4 regions of the Nonomuraea sp. NPDC050383 genome follow, and region 1 is predicted to be linked to each of the others. Evidence: predicted binding sites of a transcription regulator. Region 1 holds the regulator's gene; each other region holds the start of a gene.
What was found. Region 1 encodes LexA, which represses DNA repair genes until DNA is damaged. Its sites were predicted from a motif close to TCGAACANNTGTTCGA; they were not measured.

Region 1 (4,181 bases):
GCGGCGTTACCTGACCAAGCTGATTCTGCCGCGTGACGCGCACATCAAGGAGGCGGCCGAAACCACCGCCGTGCGGTTACCGCCCATCGCCCTCGGCGGAAGGTCGGCGCGCCACGCGAGGACGGGCCCTCGACGAGCGAGAGCAGCGAAGGACTCCACGGTGGCCGGGTCAGGGGTCGCCTGCGCGAGTCAGCTTCGCGCGATCAACCGTACGCACCTCTGAGCGGGAAGGAGCCCGCCGCCATCGAAGCGTGGACGGCCGTCGAAGCGACGGACGCAGCGGCATTCGCCGTCGTGGCGGCATTCGCAGTCGTGGCGGCGTGGGCGGGCGCGACGGCGTGGGCGGCCGTTCTGGTGCCGAGCCAGAAGCCGCACAGCGACAACAGCGCCGCCACCGCGACCATGATCGCGGCCCGTCCGCGACGGGTGAGCCGCACCGGCGCCGCCCGCCGCCCGCGCTTCCCGGACACGGGACCCGTCCGCATGGGCCCCTTCCGAACGGCGCCCCTCCGAACAGACCCCATCCGAACAGGTCCCTTCCGCACGGCCCTTCGCCCGAGCGCTCCCCGTCGCCTCTCACCAGCCCCGGAGCCGAGCCCCACCTCTCGGCTCTCCCCGAACCCTCGCCCTTGATCGCCCCTTCGCGCCTGGCCGACCCCTCGTTTCTGACCGGACCCTCGCTCTTGATCGCCCCTTAGCGCCTGGCCGGCCCCTCGTCTCTGGCCGGATCCTCGCCCCCGGCCCGCTGCGGCCGCCTCACTGCGGCCACCCTGAACGACAGAACCGATCCGCGCCACCGGCACAGATCCGCCACCCCGGCCGCCCACCCCTGCCGACCGGTTCGCCGGAAACGAGCCGCCTCCCCGTGCCCACCGGCCTTCCGGGACGGCCGCGCCTCCCCCGCCCGGCCCGCCGCCCCTCCTTCCGGATCGCCCAGCCGGGAGGCCGAGGCCCTCGGCCTCTGCTCTGGGGGGTGGTACGAGCCACAGCTGGGGTCTTCCTCCCGCGGCGAAGGCGCGACCGGCCCCGCGGGCCGCCGTCGCGTCGGCGCCCGGCGACACACCATCACTACGCGAGACGTCCTCCCGCATCTGAACCCCACCCCTCGAAGTGACCCCTGCGGTCCACCCGGCCGCGCGCCGAGCTCGGTCGCCGCGCCCGGCCTTACCATCCAGTACGGCCAGAACGCCCGAAGCGCTCAGCCGATCCGCCTCACAGCACGAGACCCGCCGTCACGACGGGCCGGCGCCCCATCTCCACGCACCGCGATCCCCCTCCCCCTGGAGCACGGCTCGGTCCCATCTCCATGCAGCGTGACCGCCTCCCCACAAGTACGGCCCCTCCCGACTCCACGCACCGCGACCACCTCCCCCCTGAAGCACGGCTCGGTCCCATCTCCACGCACCGCGGCCGCCTCCCGCTGGGGTACGGCTCGGCCCCGCCCATGGGTGACGCCGAGCTCCGCACGATGACCAACGAGCGTGGCGTGTCGGCTCCGGCCGTCCTGCCGTCGTCCTGCAGCCGTCCCGCCGTCGTTCTGCCGTCGTTCTGCGTCCGGCCACTCTCGCCACCTGACCACCACCACCTCGGCCCGCCTGGATGGTGAATTGTCGCGTAAACCGAGGCGTTCGCGAATACTGAACGCTTTGTCCTCCCCCACGGTCCGCCCGCCCTCGACACCGTCGTTCTTGATCGCTTTTGTACGGCCCTCGGCGACCCGCTGCCGCCCGGCGTCGTCGCTGGTCATGTCCGTGACCGCGGTGACGCGCACGATTGACCTCCCACGCCGTCCGGGTCCGAGAAAAAGACCCCATTAAGATCAGCAAATCGAACACGGTGTCGATCGAACTCCCGTACGATGTTGTACACCACGTCACTGATAATTTCGAGGACGACTCGAACAATTGTTTGAAGATGATCTTCAACAGCGATACGGTCGCTGTGTGCGACATGGAGACCACGGACCGGGAGGGCAGGCCGGAGCGGCAGGCCACCCGGCGACGAGGAGGAGAGCATGAGCGAGCGAGATGACGCAAACGGGGTCACAGACCTCGCGGTGCGCCGGCGCGACTCCCTGGGCCTGACGCCCAGGCAGCGCAAGATTCTCGAAGTGATTCGCGATTCGGTGCAACAGCGCGGATATCCGCCGTCCATGCGTGAGATCGGCGAGGCCGTCCAGCTGACGAGCACGTCGAGCGTGTCGCACCAGTTGACGGCGTTGCAGCGCAAGGGCTATCTGCGGCGTGACCCGCACCGGCCGCGCGCCCTCGAAGTCCGCCTGCCGGGCGAGCCGGCACTGTGGGTCGACCCCGACGCCTCCTCCGAGGAGCCCACGGTGAGCAGGCCCACGGCCGCCTATGTGCCGCTGGTCGGCCGGATCGCCGCCGGTGGGCCGATCCTCGCCGAGGAGAGCGTCGAAGACGTCTTCGCGCTGCCCAAGCAACTCGTCGGCGAGGGCACCCTGTTCCTCCTCCAGGTCGCCGGTGACTCCATGATCGAAGCCGCCATCGCCGACGGCGACTGGGTGGTCGTGCGTCAGCAGCCCGTCGCCGAGAGCGGCGACATCGTGGCCGCCATGATCGACGGCGAGGCCACGGTCAAGACCTTCAAGCGCAAGGACGGCCACGTCTGGCTGGTCCCCCACAACCCCAACTACGACCCGATCCCCGGCGACGAGGCCAGCGTCCTGGGCAAGGTCGTGGCGGTTCTTCGCCGCCTCTGACCCACCCTGCCGCCGCCGACGGCTCCCCGGGATGACCCCGGGGAGCCGCGAGCAGCACCGGCAGCCTTCGTTCCGCGCCCTCGGCGTTGAGCTCGTCGAGCCCGGCATCGAGCCCTGCCCCGGTCGCGGCGGTCCACTCGCGCGCTGCCCCAGTCGCGGTATTCGAGGCCCCGGTCACGGTGTTCGAGTCGCGCCCTACCCCAGTCGACGTTCGAGTTCGCGCCCTGCCCCGGTCACGGCAGCCGACTCGCGCCCTGCCCCCGTCACGGTGTTCGAGTTCGAGCCCCACTTGCCCTGCGGCGGCCGGTCGCCGGCCTCGCGGCGGACCTGGTGACGACCTCCCCACCCGCCGGCTGAACGCAGCGGTGGCCGGGAGGCGCCGGAAGCCCTGATGAAGTGGCGGGGCTGCAAGGCCGGTCAACGGTGCTCGCTCAGCGCTGTGCGCTCGCGCCACCAAGTGTCAGCGGGACGTAGCCGATACGGGCTCACCCGGCCGCCGCGCCCCCGGCAGGGCGGTGAAACGTCGGGTCGAGATGGCGACGAGGAGTCCGAGGGCGGCGTAAGCTCCGCCGAGCAGGCTGGCGGCCGGCCATCCCGCGGCGCTGTAGGCCCACGTGGTGGTGATCGCGCCGAGCGCGGAGCCGAGGGAGTAGAAGGCCATGTAGGCGCCGATGACGCTGCTGCTCTGGTCGGGGCGGGCGGCGGTGAGCAGGTGCTGGCTGCTGACGTGAACGGCTTGCACGGCGAAGTCCAGAAGGATGACGCCGACGATCAACAGCCACAGCGACGACCCCGCTTGACCGATCAGCAGCCACGCGGCTGTGAGCAGGGCCAGCGACCAGCAGGTGACCGGGGACGCCAGACCCCGGTCGGCCCATCGGCCGGCCCGGGCCGCGCCCAAAGCCCCGGTGAGACCGGCGAGTCCGAACAATCCGATCTCGGTGGTGCCGAAGTGCCACGGCGCGTCGCCGAGCGGGAGCGCCAGTCCGCTCCACAGCGTGCCGAAGGAGGCGAACAGGAAGAACGCGACCAGTCCCCGGCTGAGGAAGAGCCGGTCGCCGACCACCAGACGACCCACCGATGACAGCAACTGCCCGTACCGGGCTCGGGGGCGGCGGATGTCGGCCTTGAGGGTGAATCGGGCGGCGAGCGCGAGCATCGCGCAAAGCCCGGCGATGACGAGGTAGACCATGCGCCAGTCGGCCAGCTCGCCCAGGGTGCCCGCGACCACCCGCACTCCGAGAATCCCGATGACCACGCCCGAGGTGACCGCTCCGATGTTGCGGCCGCGCTCGCCGGTCGGCGAGACGGCGGCGACATAGGCCACCGTGATCTGGACGACCACGGCGAACAGGCCGGCCAGCGCCAGGCCCGCGATCGCGATGCCGCCGCTGGGAGCGGCGGCGGCCACCCCCGCGCCTGCCGCTGTGAGCAGCAGGTGCACCGTGATGAGTCTGCG
Region 2 (4,181 bases), on a different contig from region 1:
CCCGGCCCGCGCGGCCGTCGCCAAGGAGCTGCGGGAGAAGGCGTTCGTGCCGCCCGGGTTCTTCCTGCGCATGGACGCGCCCGAGCACACCCGCTACCGCAAGCTGCTCACCGGCCAGTTCACCGTCCGCCGGATGAAGCAGCTCGAACCCCGCATCGAGGAGATCACCCACGCCCGCCTCGACGCCATGGAGGCCGCGGGCAAGCCCGCCGACCTGGTCGAGCAGTTCGCCCTGCCCATCCCGTCGCTGGTGATCTGCGAGCTGCTCGGCGTGCCGTACGAGGACAGGGAGCGCTTCCAGCGCGACTCGAAGGCGCTGCTCGCCCTGGAGAGCGGGGCGGCGGAGGTCATGGACGCCATGACCAGCATGACCTCCTACCTCGGCGAGCTCATCCGGCGCAGGCGCGCCGAGCCGCGCGACGACCTGATCAGCGGCCTCGCCCAGGGCGGGGAGCTGGCCGACGACGAGCTGACCGGCGTCGCGTTCCTGCTGCTCGTGGCGGGGCACGAGACGACCGCCAACATGCTCGGGCTCGGCACGTACGCGCTGCTGCGCAACCCGGACCAGCTCGCCGCCATGCGCGACGACCCCTCCGTGGTGGACAACGGCGTCGAGGAGCTGCTGCGCTACCTCACGATCATCCACATCGGCCCGATCCGCACCGCGCTGGAGGACGTCGAGGTCGAGGGCGTCGCCATCGCGAAGGGCCAGTCGGTCGCCCTGTCCCTGCCGGTCGCCAACCGCGACTCCGCCCGCTTCCCCGGCGGGGATACGCTCGACGTGACTCGGCCCGCCGGCGGCCACCTGACCTTCGGGCACGGCATCCACCAGTGCCTCGGGCAGCAGCTCGCCCGGATCGAGATGCGCATCGGCTACCGGGCGCTGCTGCGCCGCTTCCCCGGGCTGCGCCTGGCCGTGCCGCCGGAGGAGGTGCCGATGCGGACGGACATGAGCATCTACGGGGTGCACCGCCTCCCCGTCACGTGGTAGGGAGATCATCATGGAGATCAAGGCAGACACGACCGTGTGCATCGGGGCGGGCATGTGCGCGCTCACGGTGCCCCAGGTCTTCGACCAGAGCGACGAGGACGGCACGGTGGTCCTCCTGGAGACGGCGCCCCCCGAGGAGCTGGAGGAGGCGGTCAGGCGCGCGGTGACCCTGTGCCCGTCGGGAGCGCTGTCGGTCACCTCCTGACGCCGCGCGAGGGGTGCGTCGGGAGTCCCTTTCCGACACGCCGATCGAACCTGTGTTCTGAAACGGGTTGACACCGAGGGTGATCGAAATTATGTTCGACGTAGTGGCGTGAGGCTCGCGGCTCACGTCGAAGGACCTGGTCGCGGGCCACGCTTCCCCCAAGCGGGACCCGCGGTCAGGCTCCACGGGCGAAGGGCGTGTCCTCGTCGTCGGCGGAGACGAGTCGGGGCGCGTCCTGGCCGGACGGGGAGAGGGGAAGCTTCTCGTCCGGCCCGCCCGGCGGAATTGTCGGTGGCGCCTGCGATTCTGGCTTCACCGGTGGTGACGCCGGCAGCCGCCCACGACCCCAAGGAGGCGTGCACATGGCACCACGGTCAAGAGACCCGCAGGGTCCCAGGCTGTCGCCCGCCGTTCGGGCGCACCTGACGGATTCCCGTTCCTGCCTGGCGGAGGCGACGGTCGCGCGCACCCCGGCATCCCGATATGTGGCAGCACACCTGGCGGCGCTCCGAGCGGCCGCCGCGATCCTGGCCGCCCGGCCCCGGCCGATGGAGGGCCGCAGGCGCCGCCTGCGCAGCGCGTGGGAGCTGCTGCCCGAGGCGGAGCCCGAGCTCGCCGAGTGGGCCGCCTACTTCGAGGTGAGCGCCGCCAAGCGCGCCGCCGCCGAGGCGGGCATGGTCCGCGGCGTCTCCGCGGCCGACGCCGACGAGCTGCTGTCCGAGGCCGACACCTTTGTGACGCGAGTGGAGGAGATCCTGGGGGTCCCTACCCAACCCCAGTTGCCCGTCGACGTTCCTTTGGCCGGGTGACCCGCCGCCGCACCCCACCACCCCAGGGCCCGACCCTCTTCTAGCGCCCCTCTCGACCGGGCGCGCGCAGCATCCCGGTCAGACGGCGAGCCACGCCCCCTCGCGGCACGCGTCGCCTCGCCCGGTCACCTCCGGGGCCCCTCACGCGCGTCGGACGATTCCTCCCCACGCCCGCGTTGGCGCCGAGCTTGCCGGAGTGCTGCGAACGAGAAGCGTCACAGCGGGTCCCCCTCGCCCCGAGCCGGCACACGGCCCCCGCACCGCCGCCCTCGAAGCGCAGCGGCCCACCCGCACGCGGTCTCCCGGTGGCCAGCCCAGGAGCGCCTGCGGCCCTACCCGCACTTAGCCTCCCGGTGCCCAGCCCAGGAGCGCCTGCGGCCCTACTCGCACGCGACCTCCCGGCCCGCCCCGAAGCGCCTGCGGCCCCACGCGCCCGCGCCAAGCGCCACCCGGCCCGCACGCGGCTTCCCCGCGTACGCCCGAAGGCCAGGCAGTCCGCACGCGGCTTCCACGCGCCCGCCCCCGAGGTGCACCCGGCCCGCACGCGCATGCCGGAAGCCCAAGCAGCCCGCACGCGGCTTCCCCGCGCACGCGGCCTCCCCGTGCACGCCGAGCGCGCGGCCCCACTCCAGTGCACGCCAGGAACTGCCCGCTCCCCCGAAGCGCAGGCGGCCCTAGAAGCGCAGGGGCCCGAAGCGCTCGCGGCCGTACGTCAGAACTGGGGCCGGACACGCCTGAGGGGCGCGCAGTGCGGTGCGCGCCCCTCAGGTGAGAACATCGCCCCCGGAACGGGAGCCGACCTCGCGGGAGCCGGTGAGGCCAGGTGCCGGTGGGGCCGGGCCCGGGTCCGGCGGGGTCAGAACGACTCGACCGCCCGGCGGGCCTCCGCGTCGAGGACACCCCAGCTGATGAGCTCCTCCGTCAGCTCGCTGGGCGACTTGTCATAGATCACGGCCAGGGAGCGCAGATCCTCCTGGCGGATCGACAGCACCTTGCCGTTGTAGTCGCCACGCTGGCTCTGGATGGTGGCGGCGTAGCGGGCGAGCGCTCCGGCCTTCTCCTTGGGCAGCGTGGCCAGCCGCTCCAGGTCGATCACAAGCTTCGGGGTCGGCCCGAGCGGGCTGGGCGCGGCACCGCCCGGCAGGAGCTCGGAGACGGGCACCCCGTAGAAGTCGGCAAGCTCGGCAAGCTTCTGCACCGTGACCGCGCGGTCGCCACGCTCGTACGAGCCCACGACCACGGCCTTCCACCTGCCACGCGACTTCTCCTCGACCCCGTGCAGGGACAGACCCTGCTGGGTGCGGATGGCGCGCAGTCGTGCACCCAGCGACTTCGCGTACTCAGACGGCATCGTGTGGCCCCCCGGCTCTCGTATGTATCGCTATCAGTAGATTGTGCTCCCTCGCGGTGAACGCCGAAGCCACCGGGGGTCTGGTGCCGAATACGGCACCATCGGTAGCCATGGCCTTGGGTTTACCCCCAAAACGCCGCGAGGTGTGGTTACGCACAGTGACGGTAAAGGGGAGGACGCCTAAGGTCAAGCTGATTGGAAAAAAGATGCCGAATCCGATCCGGGAGGCTACGCCACATTAGTCCCAGTTGTCCCGACAATAACGGTACTTCGTCACGATTTGTCGAGTACGAGATTTCCGTTTCACGGCTGCCGAGTGAGGATCATCACAGGGCACGTGGCCGCCCGGACGATCTTGACGGAGGTGTCACCGAGGAAGACGCGGCGCAGCGGCCCACCCGTGCTCGACGCGCACAGGAGCAGCTCCCCGCTCACCCAGGACGCGGTGGCGAGCGCCTGGCCCACGTTCCGCCCCTCCAGCACCTCGACCTCCACCTCCAGCCGCCGCCGGTGCCCCCGGGCCGCCGCCCTGAGGTCGGCCGCCGTCTGGTCGCGCAGCCGTTCGAGCATCCGCTCCTCGACCTCGACCCGCCTGCCGCTGCTGACGACCAGCGTCACCAGCCGCAGCGGCACCTCCAGGGCGGCCGCCGCCCGGGCGGCCGAGACGACCGCCGCGTCGGCGGACGGGCCGCGCCGGTAGGCGACCGTGATGCGCTCGAAGGCGCCCGGCGGCTCGTCCGCGAAGCCGCGCGGGGCCAGCAGCACCGGCACCGAGGAGGAGTGCAGCAGCTGGTCGGCGGTGCTGCCGATCTCGATGCGGCCCTT
Region 3 (4,181 bases), on a different contig from region 1:
CTCTGGGCATCGGCGGGCTGCGGCCCCTCGGCCGGCGCAGCGAGTGGCTGCTGCTCCTGTTCGCGCCCTGGCTGTTCGTCGGCGTCGGGCCGCTCAGCGTGGCCGGCTGGAACGACATCCGCAACCTGGGCCTGATCGACACCTTCGTCTCGCTCGTGCCGCCGGTGCTGGTCAGCGTCCCGTGCCTGTTCGTGCTCACGCTGCTGTGCAAGGGGCTGGCCGAGCGCTCCGGCGGCGACTTCGCCGGCGGCGTGGTGAGGCCGTCGCTGCCCATGGCCGCCGTCCTCGTCGGCGTCGTCACCCTCCTCAACGGCCAGGACCTCCTCTGGCCGCTCCTCGTCGCCCACGACCCCGGCCTGGCCACCGCTCCCGCCGCCCAGTTCCTCCGCATCAGCGAGTACGGCGCCGCGGCCGACGCAAGCCTGGCCACGCCGCTGCCCGTCATGCTGCTCGCGCTGCTCGCCGCGGGCGCCGCCCAGGTGCTGTACCTGCACCGCCTGGCCATCGGCGCGGGGACGCCACGGGCCGGTTCCGGAAACCCCGCGCCCGCTGCGTAGGGTGTTGCCTCGTGGAGATTCGCGACCTCACCCCCGATGACCAGGATGCCCTGCTCGACGTGCGCAGGCGCTCGTTCGGACCGGTCCCGCCCGCCGAGGTGGAGAGCTGGCGAGCCCTCGCCGTCCCCGACCTGAACGAAGGCCGCTACCTGGGCGTGTTCGACGGCGGCAGGCTGGCCGGCTCGGCCCGGGTGCGGGGCTTCACCCAGTGGTGGCACGGCAGGCCGCAGCCCCTCGCGGGCGTCGCGGGCGTCACGGTCAACCCCGAGTACCGGGGCAGGGGCGTCGGCACCGCGGTCATGCGGGCCGCCGTGGGCAGGGCCACCGACCTGGGCGACGCGGTCTCCGCGCTCTACCCGGCCACCACCCCCCTCTACCGGGCGACGGGCTACGAGCACGCGGGCGCCCAGCATCTGGTCACCATCCCCACCGAGGCGCTGCGCGCGATCAGGCCGGCGGGCGACGTACCGGTGCGGCGCATGGACGCCGGCGACGCGGCCGAGGTCGTCGCCCTGCTGCACCGCCTGCACGGCCAGGCCCGAGCCTCCGGCCCGATCTCCTGGGACGAGCGCACCTGGGCCCGCCGGCTGGCCCGCGAGGACGACTTCCTCTACCTGGCCCCCGACGGCTATGCCGTGTACCGCTGGGACGGCGACCGCATGCGCGTCGACAACCTCGTCGCCGGCTCCCAGGAGACCGCCCGCGCCCTGTGGTCGCTGGTCGGCTCCGCCTCCTCGGTCGCCAAGACCGTCACGGCCGTGCTGGCGCCCGACGACCCCGTCCGCTGGCTGCTGCGCGAGCGGTCGGTCGAGGAGGTCACGATGGTGCGGTGGATGTTCCGGGTGATCGACGTGGCGGCCGCGGTGGAGCGAAGGGGCTTCCCGGCCGGGGCGACGCTGGACACGACGGTCGAGGTCGAGGACCCGGTACGCCCCGGCAACACCGGACGCTGGCGGCTCACGGTCTCCGGCGGCCGGGGCGAGGCCAAGGCCCTGTCCGCTGACGCGGGCGCCGGCCCCGCTCTCCGCATCAACGGCCTGTCCGCGCTCTACGCCGGTATCCCCACGGCGACGCTGCGCCGCACCGGCCTCCTGTCCGGGGACGACTCGCACGACGAGGCCCTGGACACCGCCTTCGCCGCCCAGCCGTACATGCTGGACTACTTCTGACGGACCCCGCCGGCGCGACCCCGCGTGCGACCGGACGCCCGTCCGCGCGGACGGGCGTCCGGTCGTCGCCGCGCCGCGCGGCCGTCCTCCCTCGGCGCACGGGCGTTTCCCGGTGCGCGGGCACGTCAGCCGGGGTAGAGTCTCGTGCCGAACAGGTGTTCGGCGGGCGCGAGCGGGCGCTGTGACAGGCGGACGTGACGAGCGCCGTGACTGGCGGACGTCGTGCGGGCAGGTCGGCGGGCGAGAACGAGCGGGAGGCGCGACGGTGCGAGTGATGGGCGTCGACCCGGGACTGACCCGGTGCGGCGTGGGAGCGGTCGAGGGTCGTCCGGGCGCGCCGCTGTCCCTGGTGGCCGTCGGGGTGGTGCGCACCGGAGCCGACGAGGAGCTGGGCGCGCGCCTGGTCGGCATCGAGGCCGGCATCGAGCAGTGGCTCGACGAGGTGCGGCCCGACGCCGTCGCGGTCGAGCGGGTCTTCAGCCAGAACAACGTCCGCACCGTCATGGGCACCGCCCAGGCCGCCGGCATCGCCGTCCTCTGCGCCGCCCGGCGCGGCCTGCCGGTCGCCCTGCACACGCCGTCCGAGGTCAAGGCCGCCATCACCGGCAGCGGCACGGCCGACAAGAAGCAGATCGGCGCCATGGTGACCCGGCTGCTGCGGCTCAAGGAGATGCCGAGGCCCGCCGACGCCGCCGACGCCCTCGCCCTGGCCATCTGCCACGTGTGGCGCGGCGGCGCCCAGCACCGCCTGGCCCAGGCCCTGGCCACCGCCGGCCGTACCGCGACGACGGGCCGTACCGGGACGACAGGCCGCACCGCGACGACAGGCCGCACCGCGACGACAGGCCGTAGCGGGGCGGCAGGCCGTACCGGCGACGGCCGTGAGAAGGACGTGGCGCCGTGATCGCCTCAGTGGCCGGCCGGGTCGCCGCCATCGCGCCCGACGGCGCGGTCATCGAGGTCGGCGGCGTCGGCATCCTCACCCACTGCACGCCCGGCACGCTGGCCCGGCTCAAGGTCGGGGAGGAGGCGCGCCTGTCCACGTCGCTGGTGGTGCGCGAGGAGTCCCTCACCCTGTACGGGTTCGCCACCGACGACGAGCGGGCCGTGTTCGAGCTGCTCCAGACGGCCAGCGGCGTCGGACCCAAGCTGGCCCTGGCCATGCTCGCCGTCCACACGCCCGGCGCGCTGCGCGCCGCCGTCGCCGCCGCCGACCTCAAGGCCCTCACCAAGGTGCCCGGCATCGGCCAGAAGGGCGCCCAGCGCATCGTGCTGGAGCTCAAGGACCGCCTCGGCACGCCCGACGCCGCCGTCGACGCCGCGCTCAACGGCGACCGCCCCGCCCCGCTGTGGCGCGAGCAGGTCCACTCCGGGCTCGTGGGCCTCGGCTACTCCGCCAAGGACGCCGACGAGGCGATCCTCGCCGTCGAGCCGCAGGCCGAGGCCGACGCCGCCGAGGGCCGCGAGCCGCAGGTCGCCGCGCTCCTCAAGTCCGCCCTCCGCGCCCTGAGCGTCCGATGACCCCACCGCCTCCGATCCTGTCCCCGACGGCACCGCGCCCGACAGCGTCGTCCCCGGCCCCGCCGTCCCCGGCCCCGCCGTCCCCGGGACGCGGCTTCCGGAGGGGCGTGAACGGCGTGGGTGCCGTACTCTCGCAGGGCCCCCGCACCGGACGCGGCGGGGCAGAGCGCGCGAGGCCGAGCGTGACGCGGATGGTGAGGGGGACGGGGAAGTGAGCCTGGATCGGGACCTCGTGTCGCCCGACGCCGAGGGCGACGAGCTGCAGATCGAGGCGGCGCTGCGCCCCAAGAAGCTCAGCGAGTTCATCGGCCAGGGCCGCGTCCGCGAGCAGCTCTCGCTGGTGCTGGAGAGCGCCCTGCGCCGCAGCCGGCCCCCCGACCACGTGCTGATGAGCGGATCTCCCGGACTCGGCAAGACCACACTGGCTATGATCATCGCGGCCGAGCTGAGCGCCCCGCTCCGCATCACCTCGGGACCCGCCCTGGAGCGGGCCGGTGACCTCGCGGCCATCCTGTCGACGCTGGCCGAGGGCGAGGTGCTGTTCATCGACGAGATCCACCGGATGGCCCGGCCCGCCGAGGAGATGCTCTACCTCGCGATGGAGGACTTCCGGGTCGACATCGTCGTCGGCAAGGGGCCCGGCGCGACCGCGATCCCGCTCGAGATCGCGCCGTTCACCCTCGTCGGCGCGACGACCCGGGCCGGGCTGCTGCCCGCCCCGCTGCGCGACCGCTTCGGCTTCACCGCCCACATGGACTTCTACGAGGTCGACGAGCTGGAGCAGGTGCTCAACCGGTCGTCCCGGCTGCTCGGCGTGGCCCTGCCCCCCGAGGGCGCCTACGAGATCGCCCGCCGCTCACGCGGCACGCCCCGCATCGCCAACCGGTTGCTGCGCCGGGTGCGCGACTTCGCCGACGTGCGCGCCGGCGGCGTC
Region 4 (4,181 bases), on a different contig from region 1:
TCGGCGGCTCCGGGTCGCGGGCCTGCGGGTCGGGAGGGCGCTGCTCGTCCAGCCGGACCACGACGCCGTCCACCCGCTCGATCTCGCCCAGCGCGTACGCCATCGCCGACTGCATGCGCACGCCCAGCACGTCCAGCTTGAGCAGCCCCGCCTCCTCCACGTCGTCCTTGTCGAACTGCGACATCGGGAACTCCAGCAGGCTGCGCTCCACCGGCGTGCGGTCGCGCAGCCCGGAGTTGCCGATCAGCACCCCGCACGGGTGCAGCGCGATGTGCCGGGGCAGCCCGTCGAGCTTCTCAGCCAGCCTGAACACCCGGTCCAGCCCCGCCTCCCCCAGCCTGCTGTCGCGCAGCTCCGGCAGGTCGCTCAGCGACGCGGTGATCTGCCTGGCCCTGATGTGCGGGAACGCCTTGGCGATCGCGTCGATCTCGTACGGGGGCAGGCCCATGGCGCCCGCCACGTCACGGATCGCGCTGCGGGCCCGGTAGGTCTCCATCATGGACACGCAGGCCACGCGCTCCTCGCCGTACCTGTCGAAGATGGCCTTGTAGCAGTCGAGCCGGCGCGCGGACTCCACGTCCACGTCGATGTCGGGCAGCCCGACGCGGCCCTCCGACAGGAAGCGCTCCATGAGCAGGCCGTGGTGGAGGGGGTTCACCTCGCCGATGCCGATGAGGTAGTTGACCAGGCTGCCCGCGCCGGAGCCGCGGATGGCGCACCGGATGCCCATCCGCCGGATCATGTCGGTGATGTCGGACACGGCGATGAAGTAGCCGGACAGGCGCTTGCGCTCGATGATCGCCATCTCGTCCCGGAGCCGTTCGCCGGCCTCCCGGGAGCGGGCCAGGCCGCGCGCCGCCATCCCGTCCTCCACCCGGCGGCGCAGCAGCGGCACCGGGTCGGCGCCGATCTCGGGCAGGTGCAGGGCGGGCGGGTCGCCGCGCAGCGCGAGCAGCTCACGCGGGTCCATCACGCACTCCTCCGCGACCCTGCGGGTGGCGCGCAGCAGGTCGGCGACCCGGCGCGCGTCGGAGCCGCAGATCTTCGCGGCCACCGTCGCCATGTCCTTGGAGCCCTTGAGATAGGCGTGGGAGGTGGTGCGTTCCAGGTGGCGCGGGTGCAGCGGGACGAGCTGGCGGGCCGCGTCGAGCACGTCGCCCACCTGGTGGTCGTCCGGGTCGAGGTACCTGACGGCGTTGCTGAGCACGGCGGGCACCCCGGCGGACTCGGCCAGGGCGAGCATGCGGACGGCGGTGATGGCGTCGCGGAAGCCGTACTGGTCGACCAGCTCGACCACCACCCCGGGCACCATGGAGCGCCACAGGCCGAGCAGCGCCGCGGCCCGCTCGTCGCGGCGCGCGGCCATCGCCCGGCCCACGTCGGAGCGGGGGCCGAGCAGCACCGTCAGCCCGTCGTCGGGGGTGACGCCGGGGCCGGCCCACGCGGCCACCATCTCCCGGGTCACCCGCGGCTCGCCGCGCCCGCCCGCGTAGTGGGCGTCGGTGACCAGCCGGGCCAGGCGGGACCAGCCGCCCGAACGGGCCAGCACGGTGATCCGGTCCTCGGCGTCCGCCCCGGTGCGGGGGCGCTGCGGCTTCCGGCTCCGGGCGAGGGGGCTCAGGTCGTCGAGCGCGCCGCCGGAGTCGAGGGTGAGGCCGTCGAGCGCGCCCTCGTGGCCGCCGCCGGGGCCGCCCGCTCCGGCGAGGACGAGGCTGACGCCGAAGACCGGCCCGATCCCGGCGTCCGCGCACGCCTGCGCGTGCTTGACCGCCCCGTACAGACCGTCGCGGTCGGTCAGCGCGAGGATGTCCATGCCGTCGTCGGCGGCCCGCCGCGCCAGCTCGCGCGGGAACGCGGTGCCGTACCGCATCGAGTAGGCGGAGGCCACGTTGAGGTGCGGGAACGGCGCGCCCATCAGTCCCACGCCCTCAGGAGCAGCCAGCCGCCGCTGGCGGTGTCGAACCTCAGCTCGTAGGAGCCCGCCTCACGCCCCGGGCTGGCCTCGACCCGCCAGAACTGGCGCTCGCCCGGATCGCCCTCCCGCACCTTCCACCACTCGCGCGTCACCACCCAGTGGTCGAGGACGCGGCGCACGAGATAGAGCCGGTCACGCCAGACGAACTGGCTGGGCTCGCCCTCCCGGGTCCACACCTCGATCGGATCGCCATAGAGTCTGCTCAAGACGCCTCTCCCCGCGGCTTTTCGACTGTGTTCAGCCACCCGGGGGAAGGCGGGCGTTCTTACATATCGAACATATGTTCTTTGCGGCTCGGAGCGCAAGTCGCTCACGCAGGTGAGCCCGGTCGGCGGCGAGCCCGTGTCGGCCCACCCGGACGAGCCCGATATCGGTAAGCTAACCCGCCGTGAGCGGTGAAACCTCCCACATCGGGCGCTACAGGTTGCTGAGCGTGCTGGGCAGGGGCGGGATGGGCACGGTGCACCTCGCCGAGGACACCGCGGGGCAGCGCGTCGCCATCAAGGTGATCAACGCGGAGTTCAGCCAGCATGAGCAGTTCCGCATGCGTTTTCGCAGGGAGGCCGACGCCGCCCGGCGGGTGCGCCGGTTCTGCACCGCCGCGGTCCTGGAGGCGGCCCTCGACGGCCGGATCCTCTACGTCGTCACCGAGTACGTGCCGGGCCCCAACCTGGAGCAGGCCGTCGAGCAGTCCGGGCCGCTGCGCGGATCCAGCCTCGACGCGCTGGCCGTCAGCGTGGCCACCGCCCTGACCGCCATCCACGGGGCCGGGGTGGTCCACCGCGACCTCAAGCCGTCCAACGTGCTGCTGTCGCCCGTCGGCCCCCGGGTGATCGACTTCGGCATCGCTCGGGCGCTCGACACGCTCAGCGGGGTCACGGGCACCGGCGAGATCGTCGGCACGCCTCGCTACATGGCGCCCGAGGTGCTGCGGGGCGACCCGGTGTCGCCGGCGTGCGACGTGTTCTCGTGGGGCTGCCTGGTGGCGTACGCGGCGAGCGGCAGGGCGCCGTTCGGCGGCGAGACGCTGCCCGCGATCGTCTATCAGGTGCTCAACACCGAGCCCGACCTGAGCCAGGTCGATCCGTCGCTGCGCGAGCTGGTCGCCGCCGCCCTGCGCAAGGACCCGGCGGCCCGGCCGACGGCGCAGCAGCTCCTCGACCACCTGGTGGGCCGCTCGGCGGCGCCGGAGCAGGCGGCGCGGACGGTGCGGCTGAGCTGGCAGCAGCAGGGGACGACGCCGTTCACAGAGCCGGGTGTCCCGCACCCGGTCCCGGGCGGCGGGCCGGGAGCCCCCTCGCGCGGGCGCAGGCGGGGGCTCCTGGCCGCCGGGCTGGCCGTCGGGACGGTGGCGCTCGCCGGCGCGGTCCTGGCGGCGTGGACGTTCCTGTCGCCCGGCGGGCCGCCCGAGGGGCCGACGCTCCTCCAGGAGGACTTCACCCAGACCTCCGGCGGCTGGGGCGGCACCTACGACCCCGACGAGACCGCCTCCTACGGCTACCGCACCGACGGCACGTTCGGCCTCGACGTGGAGGAGGACTACGAGGAGCGCCGGATCAAGGCGCCCACGTCGTACCTCATCGCCACGCCGACGGGGACGCCGCTGCCGTCGAGCACCCCGACGCCGATGATGCCGCCGAGCGTGGTCGTCGGCGTTACCGCGCAGGTCCGGCAGGTCGTCGGCAGCGGCGAGTACGGCGTGTACTGCCACTCGGCCGACGACCGCACCTCCTACGAGTTCGGCCTGGACACGTCGGGGCAGGCCCGCATCCGGCGCATCGTGGACGGCTCGGGCGGCACGCTGGCGCAGCCGGTCAAGGTGGACGGGCTGCCGGGCAAGGCCCGCATCGAGGCGTCGTGCGAGCAGCGCGGGAGCGCGGTGCGGCTGACGATGTGGGTCAACGGCGATCGGGTCCAGCAGGTGGACGACCCGAACGGGCTCGGCAACGGGTACGTGGGGCTGTTCGCCCGCACGCCCAAGGACAGCGAGTCGGTGCTGCGCACCACGTTCGACGACTTCGACCTGCGGGGCCAGCAGCAGACCTGAGGTTCGCCGCACCCCGCCCGAACCTCACCCCACCCGTACGACGCCGTGGCCGCCGCCGGTGGTCACGCGAGCCGATCGGAGCGACCGGGGAGGTAGCGCAGGCTCAGCCAGACGATGGTCAGGAAGCAGGCGGTGAGCAGGGCCGCGCCGAGGTGGACG

Region 2: the regulator LexA is predicted to act here: its motif matches at 1,280-1,295, upstream of ACIBG4_RS03310 (SAV_6107 family HEPN domain-containing protein).
Region 3: the regulator LexA is predicted to act here: its motif matches at 1,874-1,889, upstream of ruvC (crossover junction endodeoxyribonuclease RuvC).
Region 4: the regulator LexA is predicted to act here: its motif matches at 2,248-2,263, upstream of ACIBG4_RS35060 (DUF6504 family protein).

Annotation. Positions count from the first base shown of each region.
Region 1 covers NZ_JBITIP010000002.1:103,455-107,635, reverse strand. The annotation lists gene ACIBG4_RS05225 (hypothetical protein) at 204-485, opposite strand; gene lexA (transcriptional repressor LexA) at 2,015-2,722, shown strand; gene ACIBG4_RS05215 (MFS transporter) at 3,183-4,181, opposite strand, start outside.
Region 2 covers NZ_JBITIP010000001.1:745,889-750,069, reverse strand. The annotation lists gene ACIBG4_RS03320 (cytochrome P450) at 1-991, shown strand, start outside; gene ACIBG4_RS03315 ((4Fe-4S)-binding protein) at 1,002-1,196, shown strand; gene ACIBG4_RS03310 (SAV_6107 family HEPN domain-containing protein) at 1,559-2,005, shown strand; gene ACIBG4_RS03305 (transcriptional regulator) at 2,862-3,356, opposite strand; gene ACIBG4_RS03300 (universal stress protein) at 3,660-4,181, opposite strand, start outside.
Region 3 covers NZ_JBITIP010000006.1:51,005-55,185, reverse strand. The annotation lists gene ACIBG4_RS16905 (carbohydrate ABC transporter permease) at 1-557, shown strand, start outside; gene eis (enhanced intracellular survival protein Eis) at 569-1,726, shown strand; gene ruvC (crossover junction endodeoxyribonuclease RuvC) at 1,992-2,630, shown strand; gene ruvA (Holliday junction branch migration protein RuvA) at 2,627-3,247, shown strand; gene ruvB (Holliday junction branch migration DNA helicase RuvB) at 3,459-4,181, shown strand, end outside.
Region 4 covers NZ_JBITIP010000020.1:20,334-24,514, reverse strand. The annotation lists gene ACIBG4_RS35065 (DNA polymerase III subunit alpha) at 1-1,915, opposite strand, end outside; gene ACIBG4_RS35060 (DUF6504 family protein) at 1,915-2,181, opposite strand; gene ACIBG4_RS35055 (serine/threonine-protein kinase) at 2,364-4,022, shown strand; gene ACIBG4_RS35050 (MFS transporter) at 4,085-4,181, opposite strand, start outside.